Regions from separate parts of the Limnospira sp. PMC 289.06 genome, predicted to be linked through region 2. Evidence: riboswitches for the same ligand, from Rfam matches in the RefSeq annotation. Region 2 holds a riboswitch; each other region holds the start of a gene.
The links. A riboswitch is a leader RNA that binds a small molecule or an ion and turns the genes downstream of it on or off. The one in region 2 is predicted to bind cobalamin.

Region 1: another riboswitch for cobalamin. It lies ahead of cobW (cobalamin biosynthesis protein CobW); the one in region 2 lies ahead of P5674_RS01395 (energy-coupling factor ABC transporter permease).
Region 3: another riboswitch for cobalamin. It lies ahead of metE (5-methyltetrahydropteroyltriglutamate--homocysteine S-methyltransferase); the one in region 2 lies ahead of P5674_RS01395 (energy-coupling factor ABC transporter permease).

What each region holds. Positions count from the first base shown of each region.
Region 1 covers NZ_JARPLC010000009.1:54,042-57,318, forward strand. The annotation lists gene feoB (Fe(2+) transporter permease subunit FeoB) at 1-132, opposite strand, end outside; gene P5674_RS03860 (ferrous iron transport protein A) at 160-828, opposite strand; gene P5674_RS03865 (chlorophyll a/b-binding protein) at 1,042-1,251, shown strand; gene P5674_RS03870 (hypothetical protein) at 1,301-1,543, shown strand; cobalamin riboswitch at 1,651-1,796, shown strand; gene cobW (cobalamin biosynthesis protein CobW) at 1,940-2,992, shown strand.
Region 2 covers NZ_JARPLC010000003.1:41,120-44,396, reverse strand. The annotation lists gene P5674_RS01405 (argininosuccinate synthase) at 1-649, opposite strand, end outside; gene P5674_RS01400 (glycosyltransferase family 2 protein) at 771-1,697, shown strand; cobalamin riboswitch at 1,741-1,901, shown strand; gene P5674_RS01395 (energy-coupling factor ABC transporter permease) at 1,922-2,677, shown strand; gene P5674_RS01390 (energy-coupling factor ABC transporter substrate-binding protein) at 2,689-2,997, shown strand; gene cbiQ (cobalt ECF transporter T component CbiQ) at 2,998-3,277, shown strand, end outside.
Region 3 covers NZ_JARPLC010000044.1:26,846-30,122, reverse strand. The annotation lists gene metE (5-methyltetrahydropteroyltriglutamate--homocysteine S-methyltransferase) at 1-1,387, opposite strand, end outside; cobalamin riboswitch at 1,728-1,872, opposite strand; gene P5674_RS11545 (hypothetical protein) at 2,046-2,522, shown strand; gene P5674_RS11540 (ParA family protein) at 2,543-3,277, shown strand, end outside.

The DNA.
Region 1 (3,277 bases), on a different contig from region 2:
GGGCCAGTTACCTACCCGCTGATTACTACCAGTTAAAGCGTTAAATAGGGTCGTTTTCCCACAGTTAGGGTTCCCCACCAAAGCAATACAGGACACCGCCGCCTTGTTATCGGTTTGGCGGTTCACTTCCATAGACTGACTCACAATTTTGTTCCTCGTTTAGGATGGGTCGATTAATGCCACCTGGAGGGCATCTGCTTCGTCTTTGCGTAAACTCAGGTTAAATCCCCTGACCTCAATTTGAGTCGGGTCTCCTAAAGGGGCGTGGCGTTTGACTGTAAATTCGACCCCTGGAGTTAATCCCATGGCTAATAATTTCCGTTTGTAGCTACCCGCGCCAGAGTCATAACCAACCACCCGCAACCGAGAACCGATCGCCGCATGGCGCAACTGCACAACATTAGTTTTATTCATTGATGAGAGTTTCCTTTTGGACTGGGTGAGGTTTTCTGTGGCGACCTGAATATTCTCAGCCATATCTGCCCCCAGTCCTAAGCGATGGTCGCCTAGGGCGATAATCACTGATCCACTGGTTGTGGAACTAATGACATTTAATTCTACACCGGGCATTAACCCCATTCCCATTAGACGGGTATTGCCTCCGGCACAGTTGAGAGCAACTATATATAAGCGATCGCCTACCTTCGCCTCCGACAAAGCAAAGGCTCCCGGAGTTGATGGTTTGCCCACTACAACCAATGATTCTGGTGATTCACTTATGGTGCGATCGTGACCAGTGTTGTCTTTGAGGTAAGTAAATCCTGACCAGCTTGATCCACCATCAAAGCAGTTCACGGATACATCGGCACAGTAGTTATCATTGTCCATAATCTATTGGCTCTTGTTGAGCTAATTGAGAATTAATTTTAATTAATACCATATAACTAGGTTAAAAATCCCATTGTTAATAAATTTTTAACAAACCCCCTTGTTTAGAAAAATCAAAAATTATACCACAAAAATTAATTTTGTCAACTACTTGCAATATTTGTTTGTAGTGTGTTACATTTGTTTACAAGAAGTCAAAGAGGCAAAAATATTATGGTTCGTGGACAAATTATGGAAGAAGGTGGACGCGCAAACGTTTATGCGATCGAACCCCAAGTATATGTAGAGGAAGCGCAACAATTCGGTTTCAACAAACACGCAGAGAAACTCAACGGACGACTAGCTATGATCGGGTTTGTATCCGCCCTAGCCTTAGAAGTATTAACCGGACATGGTTTAATCGGCTGGTTAACTAGCCTGTAAAACCCAGATTTTCTCAGCCTATAATTTCAGTAGCATTTCGGAGAATTGTATGAAAACAGATTTTAACTTTCCTAACCAATACATGATGGGACCCGTAATCTTTCGACCGGACTTTAACAGTCCCTCAGAAGTGATTACCGCTAACCAAGCCTGGTCTTTATTCTTCACAGGTGGTCAGGAAGATAAAGCCCTTGGCTATAATGCAGAATACGGAAGATTTTTTACAAATTTACTGATGGCGATCGCCGTTAGCGGCGCTATTGGGGCTTTGATTTTCACTAACTTAGCCTAAGTCATCAAATTTACCTATCTCTCCCTAGTCACTAATAACAAACCGTCCCTGTTTAGAAATAAGCAGGGACTTTTTTTAGTTTTTCCCCGAATTAGCCCAACCTGTGATAAGATATTCTCGATATCGGTTCTAAGGGAAATCAGCCCTTAGAGGAAACGGGGAAAGTCCGGTGTAAGTCCGGCGCTGTCCCGCAACTGTGATGGGACTCTGTTGGTCTCTCAGTCAGAATGCCCGCCGATAAGTAACCTATTGTTGATTCATCTGCGAGGTATGGATGATGGTTGATTTAGTATTTTCACAATCTAAATATCATAGCGATCGCCCATCTAAACCCTAAGAAAATCTCAACATTATATAGATAGCCAATCGCTATAATTTCGGAGGAGTCAAAAAACCGTGCATAAAATTCCTGTAACCATCATCACCGGATTTTTAGGGGCTGGAAAAACCACCCTAATCCGCCATTTACTACAAAATAACCAAGGTCGTCGTATCGCGGTATTAGTCAATGAATTTGGCGAAGTAGGTATTGATGGCGAAATCCTCAAATCTTGCCAAGTGTGTGACGAAGAAGAAACGGAAACTAATATCATCGAATTAGCCAATGGTTGTCTGTGTTGCACCGTCCAGGAAGAGTTTTTGCCCACTATGCAAGAACTACTTAAACGCCAGGATACGATTGATTCGATATTAATAGAAACCTCTGGTTTAGCTTTACCCAAGCCACTGGTGCAAGCGTTCCGATGGCCGGAAATTCGCACTAAAGCCACTGTGGATGGTGTGATTACGGTAGTTGATAGTGAAGCCTTAGCTAATGGTCAACTGGTGGGAGATTTAGAGGCTTTAGAACAGCAGCGCCAAGCGGATGAAACCTTGGAACATGAAACACCAATTGAGGAGTTATTTGAGGATCAGTTAGCCTGTGCTGATTTGGTACTTTTGACGAAAGGCGATCGCATTGATGAAGAGTCTCAGCAGCGGGTTCACCAATGGCTAAAACAGGAGTTAACCCCAGGAGTGCAGATGGTTTCCTGTCAGCAAGGTAAAATTTCGGCTGACATATTATTAGGCTTTAATGCAGCCGTAGAAGACCATCTGGACAGTCGCCCAAGTCACCATGACCAGGAAGAGGAACACGAACACGATGATGATATCAATGCTGTGCATTTAGTCTTAGATCCGGTTGGGGACTCGGCTAGTTTAGTCAATCAATTAAAGGCGATCGCCCAGCAGTTTGAAATCTACCGGATTAAAGGTTTTGTAGCCGTCGCCAATAAACCAATGCGGATGGTAGTTCAAGGAGTCGGAAACCGATTTGAGACCTTCTTCGATCGCCCCTGGAAAACCGACGAACCTCGCCAAACTCAACTGGTGTTTATTGGTCGTAGTCTTAATCAACAACAAATAGCCGCTTCTTTGGAATCAGAAACCATGGCGTTAAACGGGTAGAATTTGAGAGATTTTAGCGATACTTTCTAACATCTCCCCAACCAACCCGGTTTTTTTTCCAGAAGCCGGGTTTCTAATTCCCCACGATACCTTAAAAAAAGAAACCGGGTCAAAAAAGGGTTGACAACGAGTCTGCCAGCGCTATATGTTAAGGTTTACAGTTTGCAGCGCCGCCAAAACAGCCCCAATATAATCATACTTTACCCCACTTTCCGTCTCGTCTCCATCCCACCTTATCTTAATAGCATATTGCGTCCCCTGGGTATTCCCCAATTTAGTTTAGCC
Region 2 (3,277 bases):
GCTCGTTAGGAGTATCAGCGATCGCTTTAGTCATCCCATAAATATCCTCTGGGGGTTCAACCCAGGGATCTTCGAGTGGTCCAGCTTCGATCGCCATACCAAGCAAGTTGCGATCGAGACTGTAGGGGGAAGACTTTTTAACCGGGAAGGAAATGCCACATTTTTCCCCATAGGCGATCGTCTCTTCCCGACTCATACCCCACTCCCTAGCCGGAGCCAAAATCTTAATATTAGGGTTGAGAGCGCCGATAGACACATCAAAGCGGACCTGATCATTGCCTTTTCCCGTGCAACCGTGAGCGATCGCGTCTGCTCCGTATTTTTCGGCAACTTCCACCAAAATCTGAGCAATCAAAGGACGTGCTAAAGCCGTAGCCAGGGGATAGCGATTCTCATACAAAGCATTGGCTTGAATAGCCGGAAAAGCAAATTCCTGGACAAATCGCTGTTGTACATCAATCACTAAAGACTCACTCGCGCCAGAGTCGAGGGCCTTTTGTTTCACTGGTCCTAGTTCATCACCTTGTCCCAAGTCAACCGCCACAGTAATTACTTCAGCTACCCCAAACTCGTTTTTGAGGTAAGGAATACAGACGGAGGTATCTACACCACCAGAGTAGGCAAGTACAGCTTTTTCAGCGCGACCCATAATCTACCAAAGCTCCTAGACAACAAACATTTCATTATCACCCCAATCGCCACGATTTAACAGTGAACGGGTAACAATTAGGTTATAGTTTCAGAGCATCGCCAACTGTCCCCCAAAATCTATGTTTTTTAGCGTTGTTATCCCCACCTATAACCGTTTACCGATTTTACAGAAGTGTCTGAGAGCATTAGAAAATCAAGCCTATAGCGCCGCCGTGACGGGTTTAGAGGTGGTGTTAGTCGATGATGGTTCCACTGATGGGACTGTGGAATGGTTGGCCACTCATCAGGGCGCATTTCCCCATCTTCGCATTTACCAGCAAGACCACCAGGGACCGGCGGCGGCGCGAAATTTGGGAGTTGAACAGGCTAGGGGAGAGATTATTGTTTTTATCGATAGTGATTTGGTGGTAACTGATAGCTTTCTGGAGGCTCACGCTAGGGCATTAATTGCCAACTCTCAAAAAAGCGATCGCATCTTTACCTATGGTCGAGTTGTCAATACCTGCAATTTTGAACATCCCACCACAGAACCCTATAAAATTACCGATTTTTCCGCCGCTTATTTTGCTACTGGAAATGTGGCGATCGCCCGCCATTGGTTAATCGAAGCCGGATTATTTGACCCTCAATTTCAGCTTTATGGTTGGGAAGACCTCGAACTAGGAGTTAGGCTAAAAAAATTAGGTTTAAAATTAATCAAATGCCCCGCCGCCGTCGGATATCATTGGCATCCACCCTTTAGCTTAGAACAAATACCCGCCCTAATTGAAAAGGAAAAACAAAGGGGCAGAATGGGGGTAGTTTTCTACCAAAAACATCCTACATGGTCAGTAAAAATGATGATTCAAATGACAATTTTGCATCGGATACTCTGGGGGATTTTATCCCTCAGAGGTCAACTTAATGAAAGGACAATGGCGCATTTTTTACAGTGGTTAATTAATCGTGGTCAGTCTCAATTAGCCTTAGAAATTTCTCGGATTTTTTTGAATTGGTATAATGTGCAAGCCGTACAACAATATTGGGCCACCCGAGAGCATACTTAATTAAATATTTGCCAGCTTGGTTCACTATTGACCTACACATGGTATAATAGCCAAAACTATAGGTTCTAGTGGGGAACAGCCACTAGGAGTAATGGGGAAAGTTCGGTGTAAATCCGGCACTGTCCCGCAACTGTAATCAGATTTAAGGCAAATTTTTCCACCCAATCTGTGAGTCAGGATGCCCGCCTATAGTTATTTCTCACTCACAAATCTGCGAGGTACAGATGAGCAAAAATCATCGAATGATACACCTAATCGCCATGATTGGGTTAACATTTTATTTGGTAATAGGTGCAGCCACTCCAGCTCAAGCAATGCACATTATGGAAGGTTTTTTACCTATTACCTGGGCGGTTTTTTGGTGGGTGTTAATCATCCCTTTCTGGGTAATTGGTTTACAAAAACTCACCAAAATCACCCAAAAAAACCCCGAATTAAAGCTATTAATTGCCCTAGCCGGAGCCTTTACTTTTGTCCTGTCAGCCCTGAAAATACCCTCAGTGACAGGGAGTTGTTCTCACCCCACCGGAACCGGATTAGGAGTTGTTTTATTCGGACCGTCAGTGATGACAGTTTTAGGCAGTTTAGTTCTACTTTTCCAAGCCGTATTACTCGCTCACGGCGGTTTAACTACCCTGGGAGCCAATGTATTTTCCATGGCAATTGTCGGCCCTTGGGTCGCCTATGGCATTTACCAACTATTCTGCCAATTTAACCAACAAAAACTAGGTATTTTCTTCGCAGCAGCCTTGGGAAGTTTAGCCACTTATTTAATTACCTCCATACAGTTAGCCGTAGCTTTTCCGGCTGCTTCTGGGGGGGTTATCGCTTCCTTTATCAAATTTGCGGGGATTTTTGCAGTCACTCAAATTCCCCTATCAATTAGTGAGGGACTATTAACGCTGGTAGTTTGGAATTGGCTAGAGTCCTACGCCTCAGAAGAACTGCAAACCTTGAAAATTGGGAAAGCTAATAGCTAAGTAAAATAATCATGACACCAACTTCTGATCAACCCGTCAAAAATCGCAATTTATGGATGATTTTAGCCGTCGTTATTTTATCCATAACGCCACTAATTTTTATCCGAGGAGATTATGAGGGAGCCGATGAACAAGCCGAAAATCTCATCGGCGAAATTCAACCCAATTATCAACCCTGGTTTGAACCTATCTTAGAAGTTCCCAGTGGCGAAATTGAGAGCCTGTTATTTGTTTCTCAAGCCGCCATTGGTGCGGGTATCGTGGGCTATGTGATTGGCTTATATAAAGGTCGTCAACAAGGCAAAAATCGCTCATCCTAAATGCACCATCAAATTGATGCGATCGCCTATACCAATCGGTTAAGGTATTTACCCTCTGAACATAAGTTAACCTTTGCCGCCACCCTGTTTTGTCTCAGTTTGGCGGCTCCCCCCCTCCTGCAAATATTGATCACCATTTGGGTGACAATTTGGGTTGTGATTTACGCTAAAATCCCCCTAGGAATTTATCTGAAATTGCAAGCCATCCCCTTTAGTTTTTGGTTAACTAGCATTCCCGCCTTACTATTGGGGGTGGTTAATTCAGCTAATCTCGAATTAA
Region 3 (3,277 bases), on a different contig from region 2:
CGATCGCCGCTTCATATTCGGCTTGGGTAATGTCACCCCGTTTCAGTTTCACCCGCAGTTGCCGCACTTCGGAGGTTTGGGGGAAAGACCCGATGGTGGTGGTGGGGAATGGGGGCAAAACGGGCTGGCGTTCTTGACGTTGTTCATAAGGCAAAGTCCGCTCTAAATCCTGGGAGGTCAGATTTTGCAGGCGTTCTTTTACCCCCTGATTAACTGGGCTAAATTCCTGGAAGGTTTGCCATTGGCTGCGGATGACTTCCAGATACTTGTCAGGTTCTTGGGTTCCATAGGAGCGATCGGCCCAATCAGCCAGCAGTGTGATTTCTACTAACTTCTGTTCAGCAAAGCTCAAAACGGACCGCAAGGGTTCGGGGAGTTTGGTTTCTCGCTGGGCATCGTATGGCACAAATTGCAGGGAAGCAGACGGCTGAATCCGCAGGTTAGGGGTGACACGGGAAATGGCTTCCAGGGTTGACAAAACGGAGTCGGGGCGAATTTTCCAGACGTTGCGGGCATCAATAATTCCCGCCCCCAACTCTTTATCGTCGGGGAAACCATACTGTTGCAATAACTCCAGGTTCCGCCCACGGGTGAAGTCTAAACTAATGCCAGCTACGGGTAATTCCATCACCCAGGGGTAATTGTCTCCCAAGTCATCAAAGTAGGTGATGAGGTGAATGGGTAAGCCGACTTGACTGAGCGATTGATAGGTGGATTGATAGAGTTGTTTGAAGTTGGCGGCATCTCCCAATACTAAAGCGGGTTCATGGATTTGGACTTCAGCGACACCCATTTTTTGGAGTTCTTGGAGAAGCAGGAGATAGCGATCGCCTAGTTGTTTCCCCGCCTGATCTTGATTCATCTCGAAACGACTCAGCCGCAGCAAAGTCACCGGACCCAAAACCATGGGAACAGCGCGATCGCCCAATAAGGTTTGAGCCCGCTGCACAGTTTCCAGGAAATCGCTAAAGTCTGGTGGCTGCAATGTTTCGGGAATTTCTGGGACGAGGTAGTGATAGTTGGTATCGAACCATTTAGTCATTTCTAGGGCTCGAATGCCATCAAAACCCCGCGCCATGGCAAAATAACGGTCAAGTCCGCTAAAGGATGCAAACCGTTCGGGAATGATGCCTAAGCGGATACTCCAGTCTAAAACGTGATCGTAGAGGCTCATGTCGCCAATACCAATGCGATCGATACCGGCATGAAGTTGAGTTTCCCAGTTTTTGAACTCAACTTCATTCCGAGTCTGGATGAGGGTTTCTGCGTCCGATTTACCCCGCCAAAAGGCTTCTAATGCCTTTTTTAACTCGCGACTTTTACCAATACGAGGATAGCCGAGAGTCGCGGTTTCCAGACGGGTTTGTGTATAAATTTCCGAGGTCATAAATTGCCCTTGTCCTTATGGTGAAAATAGTCACAGAAATCTAGTCCATCCCCGCGACAAACCAGCGGAGTGAACAATTGAGCGCAGCAGAATATCTGCCAAATTGAGTTGAGCAATACTCAGACCAGACTGATTAGAGTCACGCTTTGGACGAGTGACCCTCTGCCAGTCAATGTCTACATAAGGCTAGTTTTCTCAAAATGGCAATTTCAAATCAGGGCGCTACCCATGCAACGCCAGGGGAGTCGTCCTAAAAAATGAAGGCAATATTAATTGTGAAAAAGCTAAACGAACCATCATCCGTACCTCGCAGACGAAAAATAACAGTTTTTGGTGCATCTCCAGAGGAGACAGTTCGGCGGGCATTCTGACTTCGAGAGTTGTGTCTCTCCTCACAGCTGCGGGACAGCGCCGGATTTACGCCGGACTTTCCCCCTTACGTCTGATGGCTGGTCCCCATCAGAACCGACAATATTTAAGCATGATAACACACGAAGCGGAGATTTGACGAAATCATGGAAAAGTTACTGTAAACTGGGGGAACAACGATAGATGTCAGCAACCCGGTTTCTAGGGCTTAGGGTTTCACCAAGCGGCCAAGCCGCCCAAAGTCCATGGGAGAGCCACGGCACGAGAGCTAAAATTCTCAAATACAGTCGTGATCGCTATAGCCAAAGAACCAAAGGCGATCGCCTACTTATCCCCTCTGAAAACAAAGATAGTCAAAATGCAGGGTTCTCAAAAAATTCAGGTCGGGGTGAGCGACTTACGGCAAGCCTTTCATACTCATTTTCAATCGGCTGAACAAATTAAACAGATTTCGGCTTATTTACTCCTATTCTATGCGGTTGAATGTGGGCTAAAGAGCATTTTGCTCAAACGAAACCAGTTGCGAACCACAGCACTGATTCCCGATCCAACCCTCTTATATGAATCTGGTCATAACCTAGATAGATGGGTCAAGGAACTGAAAATTTCCGCCAGCATAATTAGCCAAACTCCCAATTTTCATCTAGCCCAAGGTGGTTCAACTTTAAACATAGAAAAAGCTCATCAAGCTTGGCGATATGGTATTAATATTAAGCCTGAAGATGAAAAAGTTTTAGTTGAGTGGTTAAACAGTATTAGCCAATGAATTAAGGAGAACATAAACCGATGATTCCCTCAGATATTCGTCTTTATACTTGGGTTGATGTAGAAGAAGTTTTGCTGCGGAAAAAAAAGCAAAATAAATGGCCAAACGGGTTGGTTTGGGCGCGAACCTACTGGGACGGGTTAACCATGGGAATTCGTCCGGGAACTCAAGCAGAAGCCCAAAATTGGCTGAGTGAAATCTACGACCCTCGCTTCCGAAATAATTATATTATCTTAGAGAGTGTTGATGAAAATCAACGGATTTTGCCGATTTGGTGGGAAGAAACCGAGGAAGACCCCCCAACTCCTAGACTGACTCCGAGTTTATCCAGACCTGGAGTGCTTTTTCCTCCTAGTGAGAATGTCGAACCTCCGGCTATTATGCCATCAGATTTTCCCCCAGTGGTGGCGTTTCATTCTTTTAAAGGTGGAGTGGGAAGGACTACTCATGCGATCGCCTTAGCCAAGGCTTTAACTGCTAAAAAACAAACGGTTCTGTTAGTTGATGGGGACTTAGAACCTCCGGGAATTAGTTGGTTATTTGAGCGAAGATTGCCCTATCCTCCCGTTTCTTTTGCGGACTTGTTAGCATTGGTTCATGGTGATGAATCTCCCCATTATGAAACCGCCATTCAATTAGTGAGCGATCGCCTACAAAATGCCTTAATTGATGGGATATTTATTCTGCCATCATTTCGCTCTACTTCAGGATTTACCTCTTTAGAAATTCGACCAGAACATCTGATCCAAGGTTCT